DNA from 3 places in the Pseudomonas arabinosi genome. Region 2 is predicted to be linked to each of the others. Evidence: predicted binding sites of a transcription regulator. Region 2 holds the regulator's gene; each other region holds the start of a gene.
The links. Region 2 encodes FliA, which starts transcription of late flagellar genes. Its sites were predicted from a motif close to CTAAAGTTTNNNNNNNNNNNGCCGNTAA; they were not measured.
Positions count from the first base shown of each region.

Region 1 (9,673 bases), 3.3 Mb from region 2:
CCCGAATGGGGGAGCGCGAAGAAGGCCTGACCGTGTGGATCCGCGCTGCCCAGGCCGATGGCCGTTTGAAACCGGTCGCCCCCGAATTCGCTGCACAACAGATTCAGGGAATGCTCAAATCCTTTGCGTTCTGGCCACAGATTTCCATGGGCCTGCCCGGCCTATCAGCCGAGATGCAGACCACGGTGGTGGAGTCGGCGCTGGACATGTTTCTTGCCTGCTATCAGCTGCAATAAATGACAATGTCCGCTGCTTCAGCGGTAATCGGTAACGCCGAAAAAAACTCCGCAATGTGTTTCAGAATGAAACTGGCGCTGGGGCTATAGTGAGCCTCAGTCCCAGCGCCATGCAGAGAGCACCATGACCACCAAGACTTCTGACACTAAACACGCTGCCCCCGTCGACCATCTGCGTTTTCATCGCCCCCACGCCCACCTCGCGCCCACCTTCGGCAACGACAAGTTTGCCCTGCGCGCCGAGGCCTTTGCGCGGTTCTTCGGCACGCCGACCTTTCTCGGCGCGCAGACGCTGATCGTGGCGGTATGGATTTGCATCAATCTGTTCGGCGTGGCCCACTTCGATCTCTACCCGTTCATCCTGCTCAACCTTGCCTTCAGCCTTCAAGCGGCTTATGCCGCGCCGCTGATTCTGCTGGCCCAGACCCGACAGGCAGCACGCGACAAAGCCCAGTCTGAAGCCGACGCCCTGCACCGCGAATCCCTCGCCGTTGCCAACAGTGAACGTCAGGCGCAAGCAGCGCAGAACACCGCGCAACTGCTGGAGTTACTCGAACAAAACACCCGGCTCACGGAAATGACCAAGGCCCTCACCGAACGCATCGAAAGCCTGACCTCGGAAATGCATCAGCACTTCGTGCGCAAGGATCAGCCGAAGGTTTAGCGCTCGGTCAAGGCAATCGAAGCGTCCGCCCCAACTCATCGAACAACGTCACCACCGAGCGCAAGGCGCGGCAGTCCGGGCGGGTCAGCAACCAGAGCGCCGTGTCGTAACCGTGTAACGGCTCGCTCAACGGTTGCAGCCCTTCACCGATGAGAAAGTCCGGCAATGCCGCGACACCGAGCCCGGCCCGCACCAGTTCAGTCACCGACAACATGCTGTTGCAGCGATAACCCAGTGTGACGCCGGGCAACTGCTGACGGCGCCACACAACGGTGGGGTGATCGGGAAGGAAGTCGTCCGGAGCAATCCAGGTCAGCGAAGCCAAGTCTTCGGAATCGACCGATTTCAGATACGCCTCACTGGCACAGACTCGATAGGAAACCTCAGCCAATCGCCGGCCCACCAAGTGCTCGGGCGGTGTGCGGGTCAGGCGCAAGGCGATATCGGCATCCCGGCGGCTGAGGTTGGCGAAGTCGTTGGACGTACTCAGCTCGATGGTCAGCGCCGGGTAGCCGGGCATGAACGTCGCCAGCGCCGGCAACAGCAAACCCTGCAAGACCGAATCGGTGCAGGTCAGACGCACCGTGCCGCTGATGACTTCACCACCCTGCTCCACGCCAATGCGCGCCGCCTCCAGCGCCTGTTCGGCCCGCTCAGCCTGCTCGGCCAGGGTTCGCGCCAAGGTGGTGGGCAAGTAGCCGGCGCGGCTCTTTTCGAACAGTTGCTGGCCCAGCGCGGCTTCCAGTCGGCGCACGGCGCGAAATACGGTCGAGACGTCGACCTTCAATAGCGTCGACGCCCGGGCCAGAGAGCCGCCGCGCACCAGCGCGAGGATCAGGGACAGGTCGGGGTAGTCCAGTCGATAGTGCGTCGGTGCATTGATCAATTGGGATAACGCCAATATTGAGTGCGTGAACGCCAATCTATAGTGGGTGCCAGGAATCAACAAGCGTGGAGCGCACTCATGGAAACCCGCCCAATCCGCATCGCCCTGATCGGCGATTACGACCCGCAAGTCACCGCTCACCAAGCCATCCCCATCGCCCTCGGCATGGCCGCCGAACAGGCGGGCACAGACGTGCAGTTCCAATGGTTGGCCACCGACCGCATCAGCGCCGATGCGCCATTGGCTGATTTCGACGGTTTCTGGTGCGTGCCCGCCAGCCCTTACCGCGAAAGGGACGGTGCGCTGCGGGCGATTCGTTTTGCCCGTGAACAGCAGCGCCCCTTCCTTGGCACCTGTGGCGGTTTTCAACACGCTGTACTCGAATACGCCCGACATGTTCTGGGCTGGGACGATGCCGAACATGGCGAGACATCGCCGGAAGCGGCGCGAGCGCTGCTCACGCCACTGACCTGTTCGCTGGTGGAGGCCGTCGACAGCATTCATCTGGCGGAAGGCTCGTTGATCGCCCAGGCGTACGAAAGCGCTGAAATTGTCGAAGGCTATCGCTGCCGCTACGGCATTAATCCCGCGTTCGAACGTGAGTTATTGAGCCAACAGCTGTGCGCTGTTGGACACGACTCAACCGGCGACTTGCGGGCGGTGGAACTCAAAGGTCATCCGTTCTTCGTCGCGACGCTGTTCCAACCTGAGCGCGCAGCACTCAAAGGCAAGCTGCCGCCGCTGGTCCGTGCGTTGATCGCAGCCTGCAAGAGGCAGAAGTCATGATCGCCAAGACTCCGTCAGCGCCGTACTACGCGGTGATTTTTACCTCCCTGCGCACCGACGGTGATCACGGTTACGAGCAGGCCGCCACACGCATGGTTGAACTGGCCCGTGAGCAACCTGGATTTCTGGGTGTGGAATCGGCTCGGGGTGAAGATGGGCTCGGGATTACGGTGTCCTACTGGGCCAGCGAAGCGGCGATTCTGGCGTGGAAACATCATCCCGAGCACAGTGAGATTCGCGAGCGCGGGCGGTCGACCTGGTATTCGTCTTGCCATACGCGGGTGTGCAAGGTTGAGCGGGCGTATGCGTTCACGAAGTGAGAGGTTGTGGTGCTCTTGAGGCCGCCATCGCGAGCAGGCTCACTCCCACATGGGTCCGCGTTCAACCAGTAAATGATGCGGCGTTCTTCCGGCCGTCTTCGCGAGCAAGCCCGCTCCCACATTGGATTTGTGTTGATGCACAGATCAAATGTGGGAGCGGGCTTGCTCGCGAAGAGGCCCGCACAGTCACCGCAAAACTCAGCTCTGCACCAAACTGCGAACCGCCGAAATCTCCGGCACTTCCCGCCGATTCATGTACACCCGCAACGGCTCGGTGATGTTAATCCGGTCATCGATGTTCTGATCCAGCAACAACTGAATCAACTCACGCTTGAGCGTCATGGCCTGCCCGGCCCCTGGGGCCCAGACGAATTCGCTGGTGGGAATAATGCCGTCGTCAGCCACGTCCATGCCGAAGGAGTCTTCGCTGAAACGAACGATGTACTGGCCGGTCTTGCGATTGAGGCCGACGAAGCCTTTGAGTTGGTCGGCGGCCTGGCAGATGAGCTCGGAAGTGATGCGCATGATAAACCTCACAAAAGGTCGCAAAGGACCGGTGATCGATGGTTTACACGCAGGGCAAGCGAATGGGCGTTCCCTCTGCCGGGGTAACTGCCGGGGCCAAGAGTACTGCAAAGAAGCGCACAAAAGCGCTGAAAAAATCAGCTTTAAACACGTTTATGTCGGTCTGGCGATAGCGCAAGCGGCGTTCAGTTGTTAAAAGATACGTCTTTGAAAATCTGCGAAAGGACCTCGACCATGCCTGTTACCTTCACCAAGAGCGCCCTGATGCTGAGTCTGATGCTGGGCCTCGGCCAGGCGCAGGCCGCCAGCGAGCCAAGCCCCACTGCACTGGCAACCCGCACTGGTATCCCGCATCCAGCGGTGATCGCTCACCGTGGCGCGTCCTTCGATGCACCGGAATCCACCGCCGCAGCTTACAAACTGGCCCGCGATCTGGGGGCCGATTACCTGGAAATGGACGTGCAACGCAGCAAGGATGGCGTGCTGTTCGCCCTGCACGACGACAACCTGCAACGCACCACCGACGTCGCCAGCAAATTCCCTGAACGCAAGGACCGCCCGGCCAACGAGTTCACCCTCGCTGAGCTGAAAACCCTCGATGCCGGGAGCTGGTTCAACACCGCCTACCCGGATCGCGCGCGTCCTGCATACGTCGGTCTGAAAATTCTGACCCTCGACGAAATCATCGACATTGCCCAAGGCAATCCGCTGCACAAGCCCGGTCTGTACATCGAAACCAAAGAACCGAAGCAATTTCCCGGGATCGAGCGCGACCTCAAGGAAAAACTCCAGGACCGCGGCTGGTTAAGTCCGGCCGGTTCGAAACTGGCGAAGAGCAATCTGGCGGTTGGCCAGGGCAAAGGTAAAGTCGTGCTGCAAACCTTCGAGAAGAGCAGCCTCGAACTGCTCGAGAAGGAAATGCCGAAAGTGCCGAAAATCCTCCTGTTGTGGGTCGGTGAAGGCAGCATCGAGCCGAAATCCAAGGTGACGTTTGCCGAGTCCGGCGACAAGGACAAAGCCACTTACTACGCCAAACAGCAACCGAAGGACAAAGCCGAATTCCAGCAATGGGTCGAGTACGCCAAAGCCCAGGGCGCGATCGGCACCGGCCCGTCTGCCGCGCTGACCAAGGGGGGCGATCAGAGCTACTCGGACCTGGTGCAACCCTGGATGAACCAGTACACCCACGACCAAGGTCTGCTGGTGCATGTCTATACCATCGACGATGCTGTGGATTATCAGAAAGTCATGGACGCCGGCGTCGATGGCATCTTCACCAACCGCGCCAGCGAACTGCTCAAGTTCTACAAACGCCCGGCGGCGGCCAGTGTTGCTCAATTGCTGCAGAACAACGGTTACTGATAATCGTGGGAACGATCTGTACCCAGTCGCGTTCGGAGAATTAAGGATGGATTAAGTTGCACCGGTTAACCTGATCCCACTTAAACAGATCACCCAAGGATAGAACCTCATGAAAACCCTGACTGCCCTGTTCACTGCTGCTGCCCTGACCCTCACCGCTGGCCTGGCCCAAGCCGATGTCCGCGTCGACCAGATCCCTGAGCTGGTCAAAAGCGGCAAGATCAAGCCTTTGGAAGAAATGAACCAGGCTGCTCTGAAGTTGCATCCGGGTGCGACCATCACCGACACGGATTTGGACAACCACTTCAATAACTATGAATACGAAGTGGAACTGAAAACCGCTGACGGCAAAGAATTTGATGTGGACTTCGATGCCACTACCGGCAAAGTACTGAGCAACAAACAAGACACCTGATGCACAAACACCAAGCCGCACGATCTTCGGATCGTGCGGCTTTTTTGCACGTCAAATTCAGGCAATCAAGTTGCGCCAACGCAACTCCAGCCCGCTAGAATCCCACCACACTGTTCATGCAGAGATGGATTGAAATGGGGCAAGCAGCGGCAGCAGATATCGCCACGATCGGTCGGATCAGTGCGGTGCCAGCGATTCTTCAAGTGATCCGAGAACTGACGGGGCTGCGCTTCGCCGCCGTGGCCAGGGTCACCGAAAAGTCGTGGACAGCGTGTGCGGTGCTCGATCAGCTGAATTTCGGTTTGCAGGTCGGCGGTGAGCTGGATCTTGTCACGACCCTGTGCCACGAAATTCGTCAGGCGCATCACTCGGTGGTCATCGACAAAGCCAGTGAAGACCCGCTTTACCGCGATCACCACACCCCTCGCCTCTATCAGTTCGAAAGCTACATCGCCGTGCCGATTTTCCGCACTGACGGACGCTTTTTCGGCACTATCTGCGCCCTTGACCCCAACCCTGCGCCCCTCAAATCCAGCACGATCCAGAGCACCATGGAATCCTTCGCCCGGATGCTGGCGCTGCAGATCGAGGCCGAAGAAAAACTGCAAAAGACCGAAGCAGCGCTGAAGCAGGAACGCGAAACCGCCGAACTGCGCGAACAGTTCATCGCCGTGCTCGGACATGATCTGCGCAACCCCTTGTTCGCCATCAACGCCAGCGCCGAAATGCTCCTGCGCAAACTACCTGATCCGGCGAATCAGCAACGGGCCCGACACATCCTCACCAGCGCCCGTCGTGCGACCAAACTGGTCGATGACGTTCTGGATTTCGCTCGCGGCTCTTTGGGCCGTGGCATTCCCGTGAACATCGAGCCGTGCCCGGATCTTGAGGATGCCTTGCGGCATGTGATTTCAGAGGTTCAGAGCGTCCATCCCGACCGCACCATTCAATCGTCCATCGGCGACTTGCACAGCGTTCATTGCGATCGCGAGCGGGTCGCACAGTTACTCTCCAATCTGGTGGCAAACGCGGTTGCTCATGGCGATCCCGATGGCCCGATCGAAATCAGCGCGCAGATCAATGAAGGACAGTTCGTGCTGAGCGTGAAAAATCAGGGGCTGATTGCCGAGGATGCGCTGCCCCATCTGTTCCGGCCCTACTCGCGACCGGCCAGCGGAACACCGCAGACCGGCCTCGGGTTGGGGTTGTACATTGCCAGCCAGATTGCGCAGTCCCATGGTGGAAAACTGGACGTGGTCTCGACCGGGCAACAGGGCACGACGTTTTCCTTCAGTCTTACAATCCGGACTTAAGCGGTCGTACTGACCAAGGAACGTTACGCGCTTAAACGTGCCGTCACTTCACTCAACTGCCCCGACAACCCGTGCAGGTTGTGGCTGGCCGCTTCCGTGCGCTGCACATTATCCAGATTGGTGCTGGCGATGCTGGTGATCTCGGTGAGGTTGCGCGAGATGTCTTCGGCCACTGACGTCTGCTCTTCCGCGGCGGTGGCGATCTGGCGGTTCATGTCGCGGATGGCTTCCACGGCGAGGGTGATGCGTTCCAGCATGGCGCCGGCCTGAGTCACTTGCGCGACACTTTCCTCACTGCGCGACTGACCGCTTTCAATCGCCTGAGCGGCGTCCACCGCACCGGTTTGCACCGTTTGAATGATCTGGTTGATCTCGATGATCGACGCTGCCGTGCGCTGGGCCAGGCTGCGGACTTCATCGGCCACCACCGCAAAACCACGCCCGGCTTCACCGGCACGGGCGGCTTCGATGGCGGCGTTGAGCGCCAGCAGATTGGTCTGCTCGGCGATGCCGCGAATCACTTCCAGCACCTTGCCGATGCGCCCGCTGTCGGTTTCCAGACGACGGATGACCGTGGCGGTATTGGCGATTTCGCCGCGCATTTGGGTGATGGTGTGAATGGTGCCCTGCATGACCTTTTCGCCCTGCTGGGCGGACTGGTCGGCATCATCGGCGGCACGTGCCGCATCGGCTGCGTGACGCGCGACTTCTTGCGCGGTAGCGGACATTTCGTTCATCGCCGTGGCCACCTGATCGGTGCGGTTGAACTGCTCGTTGGTGCCGCTGGCCATCAGGGTGGCGATGGAATTCAGCTCACCGCTGGCGCTGTCCAGATCCGAGGCGCTGCGCTGCAAACGGTTGAAGGTTTCGGCAAGAAAATCGCGCAGGGTATTGGCGGCCATCGCCAGTTTGCCCAGTTCGTCCTGGCGGGTGCTGGCCACGCGTTCGGCGAAACGACCCTGGCTGAGTTGCGCCACGTACTCGATCAGTTTGCGAATCGGTTCGACCAGGTTGCGGTTGACCAGCCACAGGCTCAACAACCCGATCAACAGTCCCGAGGCGAGCATCACAATGATCCCCAGCAACACAGTGCGATCGGCATCGGCGCTGATCAGCTTCGATTGCTCGGCACCCTGCTTGCGCAATTCACTGACCAATTCACTCATCTGATCGCTGGTCGCGCGGTCCACTCCTTTGACCGCTGTGTCGCCAGCCGTTGGGTCGGCGCCTGCCGCCACGTAGGCGTCACGGCCCTTCTGATAGGCCGCGCCCAACAGACGATGTTCGTCCCGCAGGCGCTCGATGCGAGTCTTGAGTGACGGCTCGATACCTTTCTGCCCGGCCAGCTCACCGAGGATTCCCTGCACATCGCGCTGACGGTCTTCGAATTGCTTCCAGTATTTGTCCAGGTCCGCAGGCTGCTTGCCGCGCAGCAAAACGCTTTTCCATTCTTGAACCTGCACCTTGAATTGCAGGTTGGCTTCATCGATCAATTGCGAGGTGTGCAGCGGGCCTTCGATCAGATTCGCGTAGTTCTGAACACCACTGGACAAAAAGTGAAAGCAGGCCAGGGCGATCAATAGCATCGCGAACAGACTGCCGCTCAACAACGCGAGGATTTGTGCTCTCAGGGATTTTTGCAACATCGAGTGATACTCATGACAAGGATGAGACACGCCGCAAACAGGCGTGAAAGGTGTCTGGACATCCCTGTCTGCGACCTTGACCAGTGGCCGAAGCCGTGCAAGTTAACGTAGGCAAGATCGGCGTGCCAGAGCGGTTCTTTAATCAATTCCGACCGTCGGTAGTGCCACTGTTTCTCCTCTACCGCTCTGTCACAAAACCGTCAAAAATCCTTGCGATGATGCGGCTCAAGTGAACCTGTGAATCCCGCCGTAACGCGACCTGTAGCAGCTGGCGAAGCCTGCGTTCGACCGCGCCTCCTTCAGTGAGACCTCATGAACCACAGCATCGACCAAAGTCATCGCGACACGGACCTGTTCGGTCTGCTGTACGGTTTCAGTTTTCGCCCCGGCGAGCGCGGCCGGGAGCTCGACTCGGCCAAGGCATTGCAGTGCCTGCAACAACCGGGCGACAACGACGAATTTCTCTGGCTGCACCTGAATCTGGCCCACGCCGCCTGCGAACGCTGGATGAAAAGCCATCTGGAATTGCCCGACGAATTTTTCGAAGCGCTGCATGAGGGTTCGCGTTCGACGCGCATCGAGCACGTGGATTCGGCGTTGCTGGCGGTGGTCAACGACGTGGTGTTCAACCTCAGCAGCATGGTTTCGTCAGATGTCTCGACGCTGTGGGTCTGCGCCCGCAGTCGGCTGATCGTCAGCGCGCGACTGCAACCGCTGCACTCAGTGGACAAGCTGCGCTCGTCGGTGAAGGCCGGAGAATGCTTTCGCTCGCCACTGGAATTGCTGGTGCATCTGCTGCGTGATCAGGGTGAAGTGCTGACCCAGATCGTGCGCAAGACCAGCCTCAGTGTCGATCAGATTGAAGATGAGTTGCTGTCCTCGCGGCTGTCGACCAACCGCGCTGAGCTGGGTGCCAACCGACGGGTGCTGGTGCGCCTGCAACGCTTGTTGGCGCTGGAACCGGGCTCGTTGCTGCGCCTGCTTAATCGCCCGCCGCAGTGGCTGCAGAAGGAAGACGTGAAGGAGCTGCGCAAGTCCACCGAGGAGTTCGCGCTGATCATCAACGACCTCACGGCGCTGGGCGAACGGATCAAGCTGTTGCAGGAAGAAATCGCCGCCAACCTAAACGAACAGAGCAACCGCACGCTGTTCACCCTGACCGTGGTCACGGTGCTGGCCTTGCCTATCAACATCATCGCCGGTTTCTTTGGGATGAACGTCGGTGGGGTGCCGCTTTCCGGCGACCCGGAAGGGTTCTGGATTCTGGTGGCATTGGTCGCGACGTTTACCGTGATCGCCGGGCGTTGGGCGTTTCGCAAGCGACAGGATTATTAAGATCAAAAGATCGCAGCCTCGTTTCACTCGACAGCTCCTACAGGGTTGCGCATTCCAAATGTAGGAGCTGTCGAGTGAAACGAGGCTGCGATCTTTTGATTCTGCCTTTAAACCCCCCCAAACACTGACCCAGCGCAGCCTCTCTGTAACATTCAGCAACGATCATGGGCGACATTCCTTCTCCC
Region 1 is NZ_CP180480.1:5,724,012-5,733,684, forward strand. It holds gene ACMXYJ_RS26630 (TetR/AcrR family transcriptional regulator) at 1-236, shown strand, start outside; gene ACMXYJ_RS26635 (DUF1003 domain-containing protein) at 361-900, shown strand; gene ACMXYJ_RS26640 (LysR family transcriptional regulator) at 908-1,849, opposite strand; gene ACMXYJ_RS26645 (CTP synthase C-terminal region-related (seleno)protein) at 1,865-2,572, shown strand; gene ACMXYJ_RS26650 (antibiotic biosynthesis monooxygenase family protein) at 2,569-2,892, shown strand; gene ACMXYJ_RS26655 (DUF2025 family protein) at 3,091-3,417, opposite strand; gene ACMXYJ_RS26660 (glycerophosphodiester phosphodiesterase) at 3,652-4,779, shown strand; gene ACMXYJ_RS26665 (PepSY domain-containing protein) at 4,889-5,194, shown strand; gene ACMXYJ_RS26670 (GAF domain-containing sensor histidine kinase) at 5,329-6,507, shown strand; gene ACMXYJ_RS26675 (methyl-accepting chemotaxis protein) at 6,531-8,153, opposite strand; gene ACMXYJ_RS26680 (transporter) at 8,466-9,488, shown strand.
Region 1: ACMXYJ_RS26675 (methyl-accepting chemotaxis protein) is a predicted target of FliA. The motif match lies at 8,268-8,295, and genes of this name have one in related genera.

Region 2 (9,673 bases):
TGCATGATGTGCCGCACCGCCGTGATGCCATCCATCATCGGCATCTCGTAGTCCATGGTGATCACGTCTGGCTTGAGGGCCAGCGCCTGATCAATCGCCTCTTTTCCGTTGGTCGCCGTACCGACGACCTGGATATTCGGATCCGCTGAAAGAATTTCCGAGACGCGGCGGCGGAAAAACCCCGAATCGTCCACCACCAGGACTTTAACTGCCATAAACACTCCGTTAGACGGAGCGAGGCTCAGTCGCCCCGCTCCACCAGAATCAAATACGCCGTGCGGCGTAACGCTTGAGCATGCTCGGAACATCGAGAATCAGCGCAATGCGGCCGTCACCGGTGATGGTGGCGCCGGACATGCCCGGAGTTCCCTGGAGCATTTTGCCCAATGGCTTGATGACCACTTCTTCCTGGCCCACCAGTTGATCGACGACGAAGCCGATCCGCTGAGTGCCCACCGAAAGGATCACCACATGGCCTTCGCGCTGCTCTTCATGAGCGGCAGAGGCGACCAGCCAGCGTTTGAGATAGAACAACGGCAGCGCCTTGTCCCGCACGATCACCACTTCCTGGCCGTCCACGACGTTGGTGGTCGACAGGTCGAGGTGGAAGATCTCGTTGACGTTCACCAGCGGGAACGCAAACGCCTGGTTGCCCAGCATGACCATCAGCGTGGGCATGATCGCCAGGGTCAACGGGACCTTGATGACGATCTTCGAGCCCTTGCCCTTGGTCGAATAGATATTGATGGTGCCGTTGAGCTGGGCGATTTTGGTTTTCACCACGTCCATGCCCACGCCGCGTCCGGAGACATCGGAAATTTCGGTCTTGGTCGAGAAACCCGGCGCGAAGATCAGGTTGAAACAATCGGATTCGCTGAGGCGATCCGCTGCATCCTTGTCCATCAAGCCTTTCTTCACGGCAATGCCGCGCAGAACATCGGCGTCCATGCCCTTGCCGTCATCGGAGATGGACAGCAGGATGTGGTCGCCTTCCTGTTCAGCGGACAGGATTACCTTGCCGCTGCGAGGCTTGCCCATCGCTTCACGCTCGGCCGGCTCTTCAATACCGTGGTCGACCGAGTTGCGCACCAAGTGGACCAGCGGGTCGGCCAGGGCCTCGACGAGGTTCTTGTCGAGGTCGGTTTCTTCGCCGACCAGTTCCAGGTTGATCTCTTTCTTGAGCTGGCGAGCCAGGTCGCGAACCAGACGCGGGAAGCGCCCGAAGACCTTCTTGATCGGTTGCATCCGGGTCTTCATGACCGCGGTTTGCAGGTCGGCCGTGACCACGTCGAGGTTCGACACGGCCTTGGACATGGCTTCGTCGCCGCTGTTGAGGCCCAGACGGACCAAGCGGTTACGCACCAGTACCAACTCGCCGACCATGTTCATGATTTCGTCGAGACGCGCGGTGTCGACCCGCACGGTGGTCTCGGCTTCGCTGGCCGGTTTTTCCGGTGGCGGCGCGGCCGGGGCACGCGCCGGAGCCGGTGCAGCAGCAACAGACTTTGGCGCTTCGGCTTTAGGCTCGGGCGCTTTGGCGACGGGTTTCGCAGCCGGTGCTGGCGCCTTGGCGACAGGAGCAGAAACCACTGCGCCAGTGCCGACCTCGGTGAACTTGCCTTTGCCGTGCAATTCGTCGAGCAGCGATTCGAACTCGTGATCGGAGATCAGATCGCCGCCAGCCGCTTTAGCAGTGGGCGCAGCCGGGGCCGGGACCGCGGCAATGGCCGATTCCAGCGCATCAACGGCAAAGTTGCCCTTGCCGTGCAGCTGATCGAGCAGTGCCTCGAACTCGTCGTCGGTGATATCGGAGCTGTCGCCTGCCGCTTTCGGGGCAGCCGGTGCGGCTGGCGCCGGGGCTACCGCATCGACGGCGAACTGGCCTTTACCGTGCAGTTGATCGAGCAACGACTCGAACTCGGCATCGGTGATTTCGTCGCTGCCCGCCGCATTGCTGCTCGGCGCTGGCACAGCTGCCGGGGCTTCTGCCTGAGCCTTGACGGCGTTCAGCGAGTCCAGCAGTTGTTCGAATTCATTATCGGTGATGTCACCCGATTCGCTTTCAGCAGCCGGTGTTTCGACCACGTCGGCAACCGGTGCAGCTTCTGCCGCCTGCGGCTCGGCCAAACGGGCCAGAGCGGCCAGCAATTCAGGCGTGGCAGCCGTGATCGGGCTGCGCTCGCGGACTTCGGTAAACATACCGTTCACCGCATCCAGCGCTTCGAGAACCACGTCCATCAGTTCCGAGTCGACGCGACGTTCACCCTTGCGCAGGATGTCGAACACGTTCTCGGCGATGTGACAGCACTCCACCAGCTCGTTGAGCTGGAGGAAGCCGGCGCCTCCTTTTACAGTGTGAAAACCGCGAAAAATTGCATTGAGCAAGTCCGCATCATCGGGTCGGCTTTCAAGCTCGACCAGCTGTTCGGACAGTTGCTCTAGAATCTCGCCGGCCTCAACCAGGAAATCCTGAAGGATCTCTTCATCGGCGCCGAAGCTCATTAAGGGGGTGCTCCTAAAGGTCTAAAAACCTAAAAACCTAAAATCCAAGACTGGATAGCAAATCGTCCACATCGTCCTGACCGGACACAACGTCTTCTCTTTTATCGGCATGAATCTGCGGACCTTCACCCTGAGAGAGATGTTTTTGCGGATCTTTTTCTGCCAGCATCGCTTCACGGTCATGTTCGATGCCCGCAAAGCGGTCCACCTGACTGGCCATAAGCACGAGCTTGAGCAGGTTGCTTTCAACTTCGGTGACCAATTGGGTCACACGCTTGATCACCTGACCGGTGAGGTCCTGGTAATCCTGAGCGAGCAGGATGTCGTTGAGGTTGCCCGACACAACGCGATTGTCTTCGCTGCTGCGTGTCAGGAAACCGTCGACTCGCCGGGCCAGCTCGCGGAACTCTTCAGCCCCGACTTCGCGACGCATGAACCGTCCCCAGTCGGTACTCAAGGCCTGGGCTTCGTTGCTCAGGCCATTGACCAGCGGCGTGGCGTTTTCCACCAGGTCCATGGTGCGGTTGGCTGCAGCTTCGGTCAGCTTGACCACATAACCCAGACGCTCGGTGGCGTCCGTGATCTGCGAGACTTCCTCGGCTTGCGGCATGTGCGGGTCAATCTGGAAATTGACGATCGCGCTATGCAGCTCGCGAGTGAGCTTGCCCACTTCCTGATACAGGCCACGGTCACGGGTCTGATTGAGCTCATGGATCAGTTGCACAGCGTCGCCGAACCTGCCTTTTTCAAGGCTTTCGACCAGTTCGACCGCGTGTTTTTTCAGAGTCGATTCGAAATCGCCCTGTGAAGACTCGTTATGCTCCATAGCTCCCCCGTGGCGGACTTGCTTTGCACATCAACCGATGCGTTCGAAGATCTTTTCAATCTTGTCTTTCAACGCCTGAGCCGTGAATGGCTTGACCACATAACCGTTCACACCCGCCTGAGCGGCTTCGATGATTTGCTCGCGCTTGGCTTCGGCCGTGACCATCAACACCGGCAGGTGTTTGAGTTTTTCATCGGCACGCACGTGGCGCAGCAGATCGATACCGGTCATGCCGGGCATGTTCCAGTCCGTTACCAGAAAGTCGATGCTGCCGCTGTTGAGAACCGGAATGGCAGTAGTGCCATCGTCGGCCTCGACCGTGTTGGTGAACCCAAGGTCACGCAACAGGTTTTTAATGATCCGCCGCATCGTTGAGAAGTCATCAACGATGAGGATTTTCATGTTCTTGTCCAATTCGACCTCCAAGCAGTCTTAAACGCGCCCAGCACCTGGACACGCCATTTCAATCAATCCGGCAAAGCACTCAATGACTGTCTGGAGCACAACAGATCGGGACCGGTACGGTTCAACACCCCACCAGCCGCGTTCGCAGTGTCCCCACACTGCCTTCAGCGCGCTCGCCACTCCCCCAAACGCCCCCGCAAACGGGCCGCGCACTGGCTGTGTAACTGGCTGACCCGAGATTCGCTGACCCCCAGGACCTCACCGATTTCCTTGAGATTCAACTCTTCGTCGTAGTACAGCGCCAACACCAGTCGCTCACGCTCCGGCAAATTGGCAATCGCGTCCGCCAGCGCCGCCTGGAAGCGTTCATCTTCCAGATCGCGTGACGGCTCGAGATGAGCACTGGCGCCATCCTCGTGCAGCCCTTCGTGTTCGCCGTCCTGCAACAGATCGTCGAAACTGAATAGCCGGCTGCCCAGGGTGTCGTTCAAAATCCCGTAATAATCGTCGAGACTCAATTGGAGTTCGGCCGCAACCTCGTGATCTTTAGCGTCACGACCGGTTTTAGCTTCAATCGAGCGAATGGCGTCGCTGACCATCCGGGTATTGCGGTGGACCGAACGTGGCGCCCAGTCCCCCTTGCGTACTTCGTCGAGCATCGCGCCACGGATTCGAATACCCGCGTACGTCTCGAAACTCGCGCCTTTGCTGGCGTCGTATTTGGTCGACACTTCAAGCAGGCCGATCATCCCGGCCTGGATCAGATCTTCAACCTGGACACTGGCTGGCAAACGCGCCAGCAAGTGATAGGCAATGCGTTTAACCAGTGGCGCGTAACGCTCGATCAGCTCGTACTGCGCATCACGTGCCGACTTCTTGTAGAGGTTATAGCCACTGGCTGTCATAGCACGGGTCCTGCGGTTTGTTGCACGAGGCGCTCGACGAAAAACTCCAGGTGCCCGCGCGGGTTCGCAGGCAGTGGCCAGGTATCGACCTTCTGTGCAATGGCCTTGAACGCCAGTGAGCACTTGGAACGCGGGAAGGCTTCGTAGACGGCGCGTTGCTTCTGCACAGCCTTGCGCACACTTTCGTCGTAAGGCACCGCGCCAACGTATTGTAAGGCGACATCAAGAAAGCGATCCGTGACCTTGGTCAACTTGGCGAACAGGTTGCGACCTTCCTGCGGGCTCTGGGCCATGTTGGCCAGGACGCGGAAGCGGTTCATGCCGTAATCGCGGTTCAGCAGTTTGATCAGTGCGTAGGCATCGGTGATCGAGGTCGGCTCGTCGCAGACCACCAGCAAGACTTCTTGCGCTGCGCGGACGAAACTGACGACCGAGTCACCAATGCCCGCAGCGGTGTCGATCACCAGCACGTCGAGGTTGTCGCCGATATCGCTGAACGCCTGGATCAGGCCGGCGTGTTGGGCCGGGCTCAAATGAACCATGCTCTGTGTGCCGGACGCGGCCGGGACGATGCGGATGCCGCCAGGGCCTTGCAACAGTACGTCGCGCAGCTCGCAGCGGCCTTCGATCACGTCGGCCAAAGTACGTTTGGGTGTCAGTCCCAGCAGGACGTCGACGTTCGCCAGCCCCAGATCGGCGTCCAACAGCATGACGCGTCGACCGAGCTCTGCTAAAGCCAGGGACAAGTTCACTGACACGTTAGTCTTCCCGACGCCACCTTTGCCGCCGGTCACCGCGATCACCTGTACGGGATGCATGCTGCCCATGAATTTTCTTTACCTTGTCTTACTTAGACGGAGGCCACATTACTGGCTGCGCGTTCACTAACTGAACAATGCATGGCAGACCATCGATGTAGGTACAAAAACTGTTCATTAATACCTCAGCCGACCTGCTTGGTCGGGCTGTGGTAAATATCAGCGAACATGTCAGCCATGGCTTCTTCGCTGGGTTCTTCTTGCATTTGCACGCTTACGGCGCGACTGACCAACTGATGACGACGCGGTAGATGCAAATCATCCGGAATCCGCGGGCCATCGGTCAGGTAGACCACCGGCAATTCATGACTGATGGCCAGGCTCAACACCTCGCCCAGACTTGCCGTTTCATCCAGTTTAGTCAGGATGCAGCCAGCGAGCCCACAACGCTTGTAACTGTGATAAGCGGCCGTTAGAACCTGTTTCTGGCTGGTGGTTGCCAAAACCAGATAATTTTTCGATTTGATGCCACGACCGGCCAGGCTTTCGAGCTGCATGCGCAGTGCCGGATCGCTGGCCTGAAGGCCCGCGGTATCGATCAGCACCACGCGTTTGCGCAGCAAAGGCTCAAGCGCCTGCACCAGCGATTGGCCCGGATCGACATGCGTCACTGACACATTGAGGATCCGGCCCAACGTCTTGAGTTGTTCCTGAGCACCAATTCGATAGCTGTCCATGCTGACCAGCGCGATATTCTGCGCGCCGTACTTGAGCACGTAACGGGCCGCGAGCTTGGCCAGGGTGGTGGTCTTGCCCATGCCGGCGGGGCCGACCATGGCAATCACGCCACCCTCTTCCAGAGGCTCGACTTCCGGTGTGGCGATCATCCGCGCCAGGTGTGCCAGCAACATGCGCCAGGCCTGACGAGGCTCTTCAATATCGGTAATCAGCGCCAGCAAATCGCGCGACAACGGGCCGGACAGACCGATGCGTTGCAGGCGACGCCAAAGATTGGCCTGGGCCGGACGGCTGCCTTGCAGCTGATTCCAGGCCAGGGAGCCGAGTTGCACTTCCATCAGTTCGCGCAGGCTGTTGAGTTCGAAACGCATCGAGTCGAACGCCCGTGGATCGACGCCACCGGAGGCCGGTGCCGCAGCCGGTGCAGGACGACGGGGTTCGGTGTAGGTCGGCTCGATCAGCGGCTCGGCGGCGGTCAGTGGCAGGCCGGCGAACAATTGGCGATTGGTGGACTTATCGCTCTCGCCATCGCTGCGCAGGCTCAGTTCGGCCTGGGCGGTGACGATCCGCGATTGGGTCTTGCGCAGCTCGTCTTCGAGTTCCATGTTCGGAACGCGCGGAGCCAGCGCCGACAACTTGTAATCCAGGGCAGCCGTCAGCTCGACGCCACCGGCGATCCGGCGGTTGCCAATGATGGCGGCATCAGCGCCCAGCTCATCACGAACCAGTTTCATGGCCTGACGCATATCGGCGGCGAAAAAACGCTTAACTTGCATAAACCACTACCTCAGCCGTTGGGCCCTACTGTCGCAACGATGGTCACTTGCTTGTTGTCAGGAATTTCCTGGTAAGCCAACACATGCAAACCCGGGACTGCCAATCGGCCGAATCGCGACAGCATCGCGCGAACCGGACCGGCTACCAGCAGAATCACCGGTTGACCTTGCATTTCCTGACGCTGCGCCGCATCGATCAACGAGCGTTGCAGTTTCTCAGCCATGCTTGGCTCCAGCAGAACACCCTCTTCCGAGCCTTGTCCTGCCTTCTGAAGACTATTGAGCAATATTTGTTCCAACCTTGGCTCCAGCGTGATCACTGGTAGCTCGGAGTCAGTGCCTACAATGCTTTGGACGATTGCGCGGGATACGCCGACGCGCACCGCGGCCACCAGCGCGGCAGTATCTTGACTCTTGCTGGCGTTGTTTGCGATGGCTTCGGCAATGCTGCGAATGTCCCGTACGGGCACCTGTTCGGCCAGCAATGCCTGCAATACTTTGAGCAACTGCGACAGCGACACCACACCCGGCACCAGCTCTTCGGCCAGTTTTGGTGAGCTTTTGGCCAGCAATTGCATGAGTTGCTGCACTTCTTCGTGGCCGATCAACTCGCTCGAGTGCTTGTACAGAATCTGGTTCAAGTGGGTTGCCACTACCGTACTGGCATCTACCACGGTGTATCCGAGGGATTGCGCTTGGGCACGCTGACTGACTTCGATCCAGACCGCCTCCAGACCGAAAGCCGGATCTTTGGCGGTAATGCCGTTGAGCGTACCGTAGACCTGCCCTGGGTTGATCGCCAGTTCGCGGTCCGGGTAAATTTCCGCTTCGGCCAGGATCACCCCCATCAGGGTCAGGCGGTAGGCACTCGGCGCCAGGTCGAGGTTGTCACGGATATGCACAGTCGGCATGAGGAAGCCCAGATCCTGGGACAGCTTCTTGCGCACGCCCTTGATCCGCGCCAGCAACTGCCCCCCCTGATTGCGGTCCACCAGCGGAATCAGCCGGTAGCCGACTTCCAGGCCGATCATGTCGATCGGAGTGACGTCATCCCAGCCAAGCTCCTTGGTTTCCTGAGCGCGAGCGGGTGATGGCAATAGCTCCTGTTGACGCTTGACCTCTTGCAGGGCCTGAACCTTGACCACGTTCTGCTTCTTCCAGAACAGGTACGCGCCGCCGGCCGCCAGGGCCGCCATGCTGAGAAAGGAAAAGTGCGGCATGCCGGGCACGAGGCCCATCACCGCCATCAAACCCGCCGCGACGGCCAACGCTTTGGGCGAGGCGAACATCTGGCGGTTGATCTGTTTGCCCATGTCTTCCGAACCGGAAGCACGGGTCACCATGATCGCTGCAGCTGTAGATAAAAGCAGTGATGGCAATTGCGCCACCAAACCGTCACCGATGGTCAACAAGGCGTACACCCGACCGGCATCGCCGAAGGTCATGCCGTGCTGGAAGATACCGACCGCCATGCCGCCGATCAGGTTGATGAACAGAATCAGCAGGCCGGCAATGGCGTCACCGCGAACGAACTTGCTGGCACCGTCCATGGAACCGTAGAACTCAGCTTCCTGTGCCACTTCCATCCGGCGCAGTTTGGCCTGGTTCTGATCGATAAGGCCGGCGTTCAAGTCGGCGTCGATGGCCATTTGTTTACCGGGCATCGCATCGAGGGTGAAACGTGCGCTCACCTCGGAAATCCGCCCGGCCCCCTTGGTCACCACGACGAAGTTGATGATCATCAAAATCGCGAAGACGACGATACCGACCACGTAGTTGCCGCCGATTACCACCTCGCCGAAGGCCTGGATCACCTTACCGGCGGAGGCGTGACCGTCCTGACCGTGGAGCATCACCACCCGCGTGGAGGCCACGTTCAGCGCCAGTCGCAGCAACGTCGCCACCAGCAGAATGGTCGGGAACACCGCAAAGTCCAGTGGCCGCAAGGCGTAGACGCAGACCAGCAGCACGACGATCGACAACGCAATGTTGAACGTGAAGAACACGTCGAGCAGGAACGGCGGGATCGGCAACATCATCATCGCCAGCATGACCAGCAGCAACAACGGCACACCCAGATTGCCCCGACTCAAGTCGGCAACGTTTGTGCGTGCAGTGTTGAATAACTGAGAGCGATCCACCGATTTTCCCCGTTCCTTTAAAGCAAACTTTTTGACGCCTGAAGCAGGCGCAGAGCCGCTACTGCAAGAAGCCTTCCAACTTTTGCCAAGGCAGGGAATAGAGGGATGTATTGAGCTTTTGTAGCAGCTGCCGAGCCTGCGAGGCTGCGTTCGAGCCGGGGTCACGCTCGACCGAAGTCCTCGCAGGATTTAACGACTGCTTCGCAGCCGGACGCAGCCTCGACAGCTTCTACAAAAGGGATTAACGCGCCGTCAGAATCTGCTCTTTGTGGATCGGACCGAGATGAAGCGCCTTGCCGACCATGTACCGCGTACCTCTATGCATTTGAAGACCTTCCACCTCTACAAAATCCTCCTCAGCGTAACCGAGCACCACGATGGTTAAAGGTGCCTTCTGACCAGAAAGGTCGCGCCCCAGCATGAGGTTAAGCGCCCATTGAAAGGGAATGACCGGCAGGTCTTCGACGTTGATCTCACGCTTGTCCTCCCAACGAAAGTCCTTGCGCGCAACAACTTGCAAACGGCCATCGACCACACTGAATTGCGGCTTGTGATAACACTCCTCCAGCCCTCCACTTGACCACTGATCCATGTAATAACGAGGGGATGTGAAGACATTGAA
Region 2 is NZ_CP180480.1:2,112,391-2,122,063, reverse strand. It holds gene ACMXYJ_RS09890 (protein-glutamate methylesterase/protein-glutamine glutaminase) at 1-215, opposite strand, end outside; gene ACMXYJ_RS09885 (chemotaxis protein CheA) at 265-2,502, opposite strand; gene ACMXYJ_RS09880 (protein phosphatase CheZ) at 2,540-3,328, opposite strand; gene ACMXYJ_RS09875 (chemotaxis response regulator CheY) at 3,359-3,730, opposite strand; gene fliA (RNA polymerase sigma factor FliA) at 3,898-4,638, opposite strand; gene fleN (flagellar synthesis regulator FleN) at 4,635-5,465, opposite strand; gene flhF (flagellar biosynthesis protein FlhF) at 5,582-6,910, opposite strand; gene flhA (flagellar biosynthesis protein FlhA) at 6,922-9,051, opposite strand; gene ACMXYJ_RS09850 (hypothetical protein) at 9,293-9,673, opposite strand, start outside.

Region 3 (9,673 bases), 1.9 Mb from region 2:
GGCGCTGCTGCTGGAGATCTGGGCTGAGCTGCTGGAGCTGCCGACCAGCGATATTTCCACCGATGAAAGCTTCTTCAATCTCGGCGGCCACTCGATCCTGCTATCGCGCATGTTGTTGCGTCTGCGTGAGGAGTTCGGTCGCAGCATCTCGATCAACCGCTTCATCGAATTGCCGACCATCGCCAAGTTGGCGACCTTGGTGCGCGGCTCCGGCACCGAAGAGGTATTGAGCGAAAAAGCCTTGGCCGATGCCTTCCGCGAACTGGATATCCAGCCGTTACCAGTCAACCGCATGGGCGATGTGCACAAGGTGATCGTTACCGGCGCCAACAGCTTTGTCGGCGTGCACATCGTCGAAGCGTTGCTCGCCTGGGGCGCCAGCGAAGTCGCCTGCCTGGTACGCGATGGCGGTGGGCAGTCGGCGGCCGAGCGGTTTGCCCATGCCCTGCGAGAAAACCGTCTGGAGCATCTGGACCTGAGTCGGGTGCGGGTTTATGCGGCGGACATTACGCGTCCGTCATTGGGGCTCGAAGCGGATGTATACGAGCGACTGGATCGGCAGTTCGGCGCGTTGGTGCATAACGCCGCCAACGTCAATCACGTACTCGATTACGAGTCGCTGGCGCGGGACAACGTCGAGCCGATTTTCGAGTGCCTCCGGTTGTGCGAAGGGCGCAGCAAGAAGATCTTCAACTTCGTCTCGACGCTCTCGGCTTCCAGCACGATTGCCGCCGATGGCCGGGTGCTGGAATTGCCCGCCGCGCAGACCCCGCCGATCTACATCAAGAACGGCTACAACCTGTCCAAATGGGTCGGTGAGCGGATCCTGGAGCGGGCTCGCGAACGTGGCGTACGGGTCAATCTTTATCGCCCCGGCAACATCAGCTTCAACAGCCTCACCGGTGTCTGCCAGCCGCACAAAAACCGCTTGATGCTGATGCTCAAAGGCTCGATCCAGCTAGGCCAGGTGCCGGAATTCGCGCTGAATTTCGACCTGATGCCGGTGGACTTTCTGGCCCGGTTCATCGCCTTCCATGCCAGCCGTTATTCAGCCGAGAAAGCGGTGTTCAACCTGCACAACCCCGAGCCTCTGAGCTGGGACAACTACGTCGCCTCATTCCGTGAGGCGGGTCGGGAGTTTTCCATGGTCAGCGTCGCCGACTGGCAGCAGCAACTGGGCCGGGTCGACAGCGACAACGCGTTGTTCGGCGTGCTTGGTTTCTACCTCAACGGCTTCGAGGAAGACATCGGCGACATCTCAATGATCGGCCACGCCAACGCCCAGGCGGGCGTACGGCAGATGGGCGCACATTACCCGGAAAAATCCCCGGCGCTGCTGCGTCGCGGCTGCGATTACCTGAAAGAAATCAACTTCATCTGATTCAACCCAACCCCAAGAATGGAGCAAGACCATGAGCACTCTGCAACCCGATACCCTGATCAAGAATCCTCAAGGCTGCCACGTGGTGTCCTCGGTGGAAGTGCCGGCCGATGCCAAGAAGGTCTGGGCAGTGGTCGGTAACTTTGCCGGCTTCGATCAATTCATTCCGGCGCTGTCGCACATCGAGATGACCGGAGAAGGCGTGTCGTCCCTGCGCAAGAAATTCTTCAAGGACGGCAACCTGGTGGTCGAGCAACTCAACTCCCGCGATGACCAGGCGCTGAACATGACCTGGACCACGATTTACAACACCTTGGGCGTGGCCAATTTGTGGGCAGCGATGAGTGTCGAGCCGCTGGGCGCGGGCAGATCCCGAGCGACCTGGACCATCATCGCCGAACCCGCACAGGCTGGCGCCGAGGCGTTGCCGGGGTTCACGGATTTCGTGCAGGGCTTTGCTGATGACTCGATGAACAATGTGCTGAAGCTGTTTGCGTAAGGCATGAAAAAGCCCGCTGTGGATGACTCCACAGCGGGCTTCTTTTACATCGTTTGATCAGATTTTGAAGCTGTCGACCAACTGCTTCAACCGGTTCGCCTGCAGGGACAACGCATCGCAATCCTTCAACGTTTCATTGAGGTTGGCTACGCTCTGCTGGTTCAGCAGGTTGATCTGGTTAACGTCCACGTTGAGGGTTTCCACGACCGCCGTCTGCTCTTCGGTCGCCGCGGCCACCGACTGGTTCATGCCATCGATTTCGCCAATGCGCTGGGTCACGCTGACCAGTCGCAAACCGGCCTGATTCGCCACTTCGACACTCTGTTCGCTGGAGACCTGACTGGCGTTCATGGTGGTCACCGCTTCACGAGAACCGATCTGCAGCGAAGTGATCATCTTGTGGATCTCCTCCGCCGATTCCTGAGTACGGTGAGCGAGGTTGCGCACCTCGTCCGCCACCACCGCAAAACCACGACCGGCTTCACCGGCACGGGCCGCTTCGATGGCCGCGTTGAGCGCGAGCAAGTTGGTCTGCTGGGAGATGCCTTTGATCACATCCAGAATGTGCCCGATGTTGTCGGTACTGGCGTTCAGGGTTTCGATCTGGGTGCAGGACAGACTGATTTTCTGCGACAACTCGGTCATCGCCAGAATGGTTTTTTCCACCACCTGACGACCGTCATCAGCCTGCTCGCTCGCACCGCTGGCGTGCTGGGAAGCATCGGCGGCGTTGCGGGCGATTTCCTGGGTGGCGGCGCCCAACTGGTTGATCGCCGCGGCCACACTGTTGGTGCGGGCGCTTTGCTCGTCGGAACCGACGATCGAGGCGTTGGACGAAGCCATTACCCGTTGCGACAGGTCGTGAACCTGGCGGGTGGCCGACGACACTTCGGAAATCGACGCGTGAATTCGCTCCACGAACTGATTGAACGAACCGCCCAGCTCACCGAATTCGTCTTTGCTTTCCACGGCCAGACGTCGGGTCAGGTCGCCCTCACCTTGAGCGATGTCCTGCATTGCACGGCTCATGGTGGTCAACGGACGCATCAGCACGTTGATCAGCAGGCTCAGCAGCACGGCAATGGCCGTCACGGCGATAAACATCGCGATCAGCGCAGAAGTGCGGAACTGGCTGAGGGGTGCGTAGGCCTTGTCCTTGTCGATCGACAGACCGATGTACCACTCGGCATTCGGCAAACCACTGACCGGCGTGAACGAAAGGATACGGTCCTGCTTGTTCAGGGTGACTTCCTGGTTGCCCTTCTCGATGCGCACACCGGCGTTCGGGTAGATGTCCTTCAGATTTTTCATCACCTGGTCTTTGTCCGGGCTGACGATCACCTGACCGTCGGCGCTGACCAGGAATGCGTGGCCGATACCACCGAAGTCCACCGAGTTAATGATCTTCACCAGGGTTTCCAGGCTCAGGTCACCACCGACCACGCCGAGCAACTCGCCGTTCTTTTTCACCGGCAGGGCGATGGTCACCACCAAGCCACCGACGGCGGCCATGTAAGGCGGGGTCAGCATGGTCTTGTCGGCAGCCACGGCCTGTTTGTACCAAGGGCGCTGACGCGGATCGTAGCCATCAGGCATCTTCGCGTCCGGGCGCTGAGTGAATACACCGTTGGCCTGGCCGACATAGGTGAACTGGAAGTTCGAGGTCAGGGACGGTTGATTGACCAGCCCCGGGAGGTCGGCATTGGCACCTTGATGGGCGACGTTCTGCGCGAGGTTTTCCAGCACCAGCACGCGGCCGCTCATCCAGTTCTGTACGCTGCTGGCGGTCAGATCGCCGGCCTGCTGGACGCTGGATTCGAGGTTTTGACGGATGGTGTTTCGCTGCAGATAGTCGTTGTACAAAGTGAACAACGCAAAAGCCAGCACCACGACGCCGGAGGCGGCCAGAAGGATTTTATGGCTGAATTTGAGATTCATTTCATGGGACTTCTTATGCAAAAAGTGGGGATGCGTTCCGGGTTGCAACATTCCATGTAACAGCGCAGGCAGGGCTCTGTGTCCGCTCTACTTTGGTGCACGCATGTCTCATCAGGCTGTCGGCACAAACCGGAGAAAACTTAGGCGTTTGTACGAAATGGTCGGCATTCCTGTCAGATACCCGCCGAACGGCGTCCCAGAGCGCCGGCTCAGTCTTTTGTGATGGCGTTTGTTCGTGCGGCAGTTGCAAATTCCTCAACCCTTGATGACAATGCGACTAATTATCATTTGTGACGTTCGGGCTGTCGCGTTCATGTCCTCACCTGAGTTTGCAGTTCAGGCGCTTTACAGTAGCCATCACGGTTGGCTCAACACGTGGCTGCGCGCGCGGTTGGGTAATGCAGCCGATGCGCTGGCATTGCCCACTACAGACATCAAAGGCTTCGCCCTCGGCAATGCGTTGGGCAGCATGGACGGCTACAACGCGACGCATAGCCAAATCGCCAAATCGCCACCAAGACCAGTATCGCATTGCTGGAAACCTCGCAAAGTGTATCTGTGGTAACCCGTGAGCAAATGGACGATCAAGGTTCGCAAACCGTCTCCCAGGCCATGCGTTACACCCCCGGCGTGTTGACCAATCCTTATGGCGCAACCCACCGCTATGACTACGTGGCGCTGCGGGGCTTCAACGATGGTTCGGTGGATAACATCTATCTGGATGGCTTGAAGTCCATGGGGGATAGCGGCACCTACAGCACCATGCAAGTGGGCCCGTATTTCCTCGAACGCGTCGATATTCTCAAAGGGCCGTCATCGGTGCTCTACGGTCGCAGCTCACCCGGCGGTCTGGTGGCGCTAACCAGCAAGAGGCCGCTGTTTGAGGCCTATCATCAGGTTCAAGCCACAGTGGGCTCCCAGGGGCAGCGCGGCATGGGTTTCGACTTCAGCGGCCCGGTGGATGATGACAAACGCATTGCCTATCGCCTGACAGGGCTGGCGGATCAGTCCGACACACAGTTCGATCACAACAAAGAAAAACGCTTCGCTCTCGCGCCTACGGTGAGCATCGATTTCACCGAAGACACCTCGCTGACCCTGCAAGCGTATCTGCAACACGATCCGGACGGCGGTTATCACGGTGGCGTGCCGGCCGACGGCACAATTCATCAGCGCAATGGGAATCGGATCTCCCCGCACTTCTTCGAGGGAGAACCGAGCATTGATGGCTTCCAGCGCGATCAGCAGTCCTTCGGTTATCAATTCGAGCATCGCTTCAACGACGTCTTCACTGCACGACAGAACTTCCGTTACCTCGACTCCAAAGTGAAGCTGGATCAGGTCTATGCCTATGGCTGGACCACACCCACCAGCAATGAGTTGAATCGTTATTTCACCGGTGGTGACGAGAAACTGCATGCGTTCATTGTCGATAGCATGCTGCAAGCGGAGTTCTTCACCGGTGCAACCAAACATACTGTACTGATGGGCGTGGACTACCAGCGTCGCAAAACCGTGGTCGACTGGGCCAGCGGTGGACTTGCACCGATTAATGCGTTCAACCCTGTGTATGGAAATTCGGACATCGACTTCTACAGTCCGACCAGCTACCTGCGTCGCCTGGAACAAACCGGTGTGTACCTGCAAGACCTGATCGAGATGGACAAGTGGCGCTTCTCGCTCGGGCTGCGCCAAGACTGGGTCGAAACGTCCGATGAGAATCGGCTGGCTGAAACCGGCCGGCCGGTGGGAACTGAAATCAGTGACAAGCGCACCAAGCTGACGGGTCGCGCCGGGGCGCTGTATCTGTTTGATAACGGCATTGCGCCTTACATCAGCTACTCCGAGTCGTTCAACCCGAACTCCTATTCGGACAGTGCAGGTAATCCCCTGGCACCGACCGATGGCACTCAGTGGGAGGTGGGTCTGAAGTACCAACCGCCGGGCACCGATAACATGTTCACCGCGTCGCTGTTCCGCATCGATCAGGAGAACCTGGCGACCAAACTGCCGCAGGAAAACTTCTATCGCTCCATAGGTGCTGTGCGCTCCCAAGGCTTGGAACTGGAAGCGCACATGCAGTTGACTGACAACTTTAAAGTGCTCGGCAGCTACACCTTCACCGACCTCGAGTACTCCAAGTCGATGATCAGCACCTTGAGTACGGCCACCGACATAATCGAGAACAAGGGTAACTCGCCAACCCAAGCGCCACGGCACATGGCCTCGATCTGGGCTGACTACAAGTTCGACAGTGCGGCACTCGATGGTCTGCGATTGGGTGGTGGTGTGCGATATGTCGGCTATAGCTGGGCCGACGCGGAAAACACCATGAAGGTGCCGTCCTACACGCTGTTTGATGCGTCTGTTGGCTATGACTTAGGCAAAGTAGGGTTGAAGGGCGTGGATGTTCGCCTGAATGCGAACAACCTGACCAATGAGTCCTATGTGGCCTCCTGTGCCAGCCTGAACTTCTGCTACCTGGGCGAAGAACGCAATGTCGCCGCGACGGTAAGCTACCAGTTCTAATCCCTCGTCATTCCAACAAAGCCAGCGCCTGAATCCGGGGGCTGGCGTTGTCGTCTCTGCGGGAACATTCCACTGGTTTGGCGATGGCGTTTCTGAGCGTTTAGCGAGCCCAGAACGACAAAACCCCTGTCTGCGTTAGCAGACAGGGGTTTCGGAATTCAATCTTGACGATGACCTACTCTCACATGGGGAAACCCCACACTACCATCGGCGATGCATCGTTTCACTGCTGAGTTCGGGATGGGATCAGGTGGTTCCAATGCTCTATGGTCGTCAAGAAATTCTGTGACCAGCCCGTTACAGCGTAACGTGCCAGCAAAATAGGTGACTTCTACTAAAACAAAACCCCTACCTGCATACGCAGATAGGGGTTTCGGAATTTAATCTTGACGATGACCTACTCTCACATGGGGAAACCCCACACTACCATCGGCGATGCATCGTTTCACTGCTGAGTTCGGGATGGGATCAGGTGGTTCCAATGCTCTATGGTCGTCAAGAAATTCGGTAGCCAGGTCGTTTACCTTTCGGTTCACGCTCCAGCGAATGGGTATGCGATAGCTTGGTGTTTTGTGAGTATCTCGAACTTTCGGTTCGTTTCGTCTTCACACACCGCAATCTGGCCTTTCGACGCAAATTGCTTGGGTGTTATATGGTCAAGCCTCACGGGCAATTAGTATTGGTTAGCTCAACGCCTCACAGCGCTTACACACCCAACCTATCAACGTCGTAGTCTTCGACGGCCCTTCAGGGGACTCAAGGTCCCAGTGAGATCTCATCTTGAGGCTAGTTTCCCGCTTAGATGCTTTCAGCGGTTATCTATTCCGAACATAGCTACCCGGCAATGCCACTGGCGTGACAACCGGAACACCAGAGGTTCGTCCACTCCGGTCCTCTCGTACTAGGAGCAGCCCCTCTCAAATCTCAAACGTCCACGGCAGATAGGGACCGAACTGTCTCACGACGTTCTAAACCCAGCTCGCGTACCACTTTAAATGGCGAACAGCCATACCCTTGGGACCGGCTTCAGCCCCAGGATGTGATGAGCCGACATCGAGGTGCCAAACACCGCCGTCGATATGAACTCTTGGGCGGTATCAGCCTGTTATCCCCGGAGTACCTTTTATCCGTTGAGCGATGGCCCTTCCATACAGAACCACCGGATCACTAAGACCTACTTTCGTACCTGCTCGACGTGTCTGTCTCGCAGTCAAGCGCGCTTTTGCCTTTATACTCTACGACCGATTTCCGACCGGTCTGAGCGCACCTTCGTACTCCTCCGTTACTCTTTAGGAGGAGACCGCCCCAGTCAAACTACCCACCATACACTGTCCTCGATCCGGATAACGGACCTGAGTTAGAACCTCAAAGTTGCCAGGGTGGTATTTCAAGGTTGGCTCCACGCGAACTGGCGTCCACGCTTCAAAGCCTCCCACCTATCCTACACAAGCAAATTCAAAGTCCAGTGCAAAGCTATAGTAAAGGTTCACGGGGTCTTTCCGTCTAGCCGCGGATACACTGCATCTTCACAGCGATTTCAATTTCACTGAGTCTCGGGTGGAGACAGCGCCGCCATCGTTACGCCATTCGTGCAGGTCGGAACTTACCCGACAAGGAATTTCGCTACCTTAGGACCGTTATAGTTACGGCCGCCGTTTACCGGGGCTTCGATCAAGAGCTTCGCGTTAGCTAACCCCATCAATTAACCTTCCGGCACCGGGCAGGCGTCACACCCTATACGTCCACTTTCGTGTTTGCAGAGTGCTGTGTTTTTAATAAACAGTCGCAGCGGCCTGGTATCTTCGACCGGCATGGGCTTACGCAGTAAATGCTTCACCCTCACCGGCGCACCTTCTCCCGAAGTTACGGTGCCATTTTGCCTAGTTCCTTCACCCGAGTTCTCTCAAGCGCCTTGGTATTCTCTACCCAACCACCTGTGTCGGTTTGGGGTACGGTTCCTGGTTACCTGAAGCTTAGAAGCTTTTCTTGGAAGCATGGCATCAACCACTTCGTCACCCAAAGGGTAACTCGTCATCAGCTCTCGGCCTTAGAATCCCGGATTTACCTAAGATTCCAGCCTACCACCTTAAACTTGGACAACCAACGCCAAGCTGGCCTAGCCTTCTCCGTCCCTCCATCGCAATAACCAGAAGTACAGGAATATTAACCTGTTTTCCATCGACTACGCTTTTCAGCCTCGCCTTAGGGACCGACTAACCCTGCGTCGATTAACGTTGCGCAGGAAACCTTGGTCTTTCGGCGTGGGTGTTTTTCACACCCATTGTCGTTACTCATGTCAGCATTCGCACTTCTGATACCTCCAGCAAGCTTCTCAACTCACCTTCACAGGCTTACAGAACGCTCCTCTACCGCATCACCTAAGTGATACCCGTAGCTTCGGTGTATGGTTTGAGCCCCGTTACATCTTCCGCGCAGGCCGACTCGACTAGTGAGCTATTACGCTTTCTTTAAAGGGTGGCTGCTTCTAAGCCAACCTCCTAGCTGTCTAAGCCTTCCCACATCGTTTCCCACTTAACCATAACTTTGGGACCTTAGCTGACGGTCTGGGTTGTTTCCCTTTTCACGACGGACGTTAGCACCCGCCGTGTGTCTCCCATGCTCGGCACTTGTAGGTATTCGGAGTTTGCATCGGTTTGGTAAGTCGGGATGACCCCCTAGCCGAAACAGTGCTCTACCCCCTACAGTGATACATGAGGCGCTACCTAAATAGCTTTCGAGGAGAACCAGCTATCTCCGAGCTTGATTAGCCTTTCACTCCGATCCACAGGTCATCCGCTAACTTTTCAACGGTAGTCGGTTCGGTCCTCCAGTTAGTGTTACCCAACCTTCAACCTGCCCATGGATAGATCGCCCGGTTTCGGGTCTATTCCCAGCGACTAGACGCCCTATTAAGACTCGCTTTCGCTACGCCTCCCCTATTCGGTTAAGCTCGCCACTGAAAATAAGTCGCTGACCCATTATACAAAAGGTACGCAGTCACCCAACAAAGTGGGCTCCCACTGCTTGTACGCATACGGTTTCAGGATCTATTTCACTCCCCTCTCCGGGGTTCTTTTCGCCTTTCCCTCACGGTACTAGTTCACTATCGGTCAGTCAGTAGTATTTAGCCTTGGAGGATGGTCCCCCCATATTCAGACAAAGTTTCTCGTGCTCCGTCCTACTCGATTTCATGACTAAGAGATTTTCGCGTACAGGGCTATCACCCACTATGGCCGCACTTTCCAGAGCGTTCCGCTAATCTCAAAGCCACTTAAGGGCTAGTCCCCGTTCGCTCGCCACTACTAAGGGAATCTCGGTTGATTTCT
Region 3 is NZ_CP180480.1:183,011-192,683, forward strand. It holds gene ACMXYJ_RS00735 (amino acid adenylation domain-containing protein) at 1-1,381, shown strand, start outside; gene ACMXYJ_RS00740 (SRPBCC family protein) at 1,413-1,880, shown strand; gene ACMXYJ_RS00745 (methyl-accepting chemotaxis protein) at 1,938-3,818, opposite strand; partial or broken gene ACMXYJ_RS00750 (sigma-70 family RNA polymerase sigma factor) at 4,132-4,239, shown strand; partial or broken gene ACMXYJ_RS00755 (TonB-dependent siderophore receptor) at 4,225-6,347, shown strand; rRNA gene rrf (5S ribosomal RNA) at 6,510-6,625, opposite strand; rRNA gene rrf (5S ribosomal RNA) at 6,732-6,847, opposite strand; rRNA gene ACMXYJ_RS00770 (23S ribosomal RNA) at 7,000-9,673, opposite strand, start outside.
Region 3: ACMXYJ_RS00745 (methyl-accepting chemotaxis protein) is a predicted target of FliA. The motif match lies at 3,935-3,962, and genes of this name have one in related genera.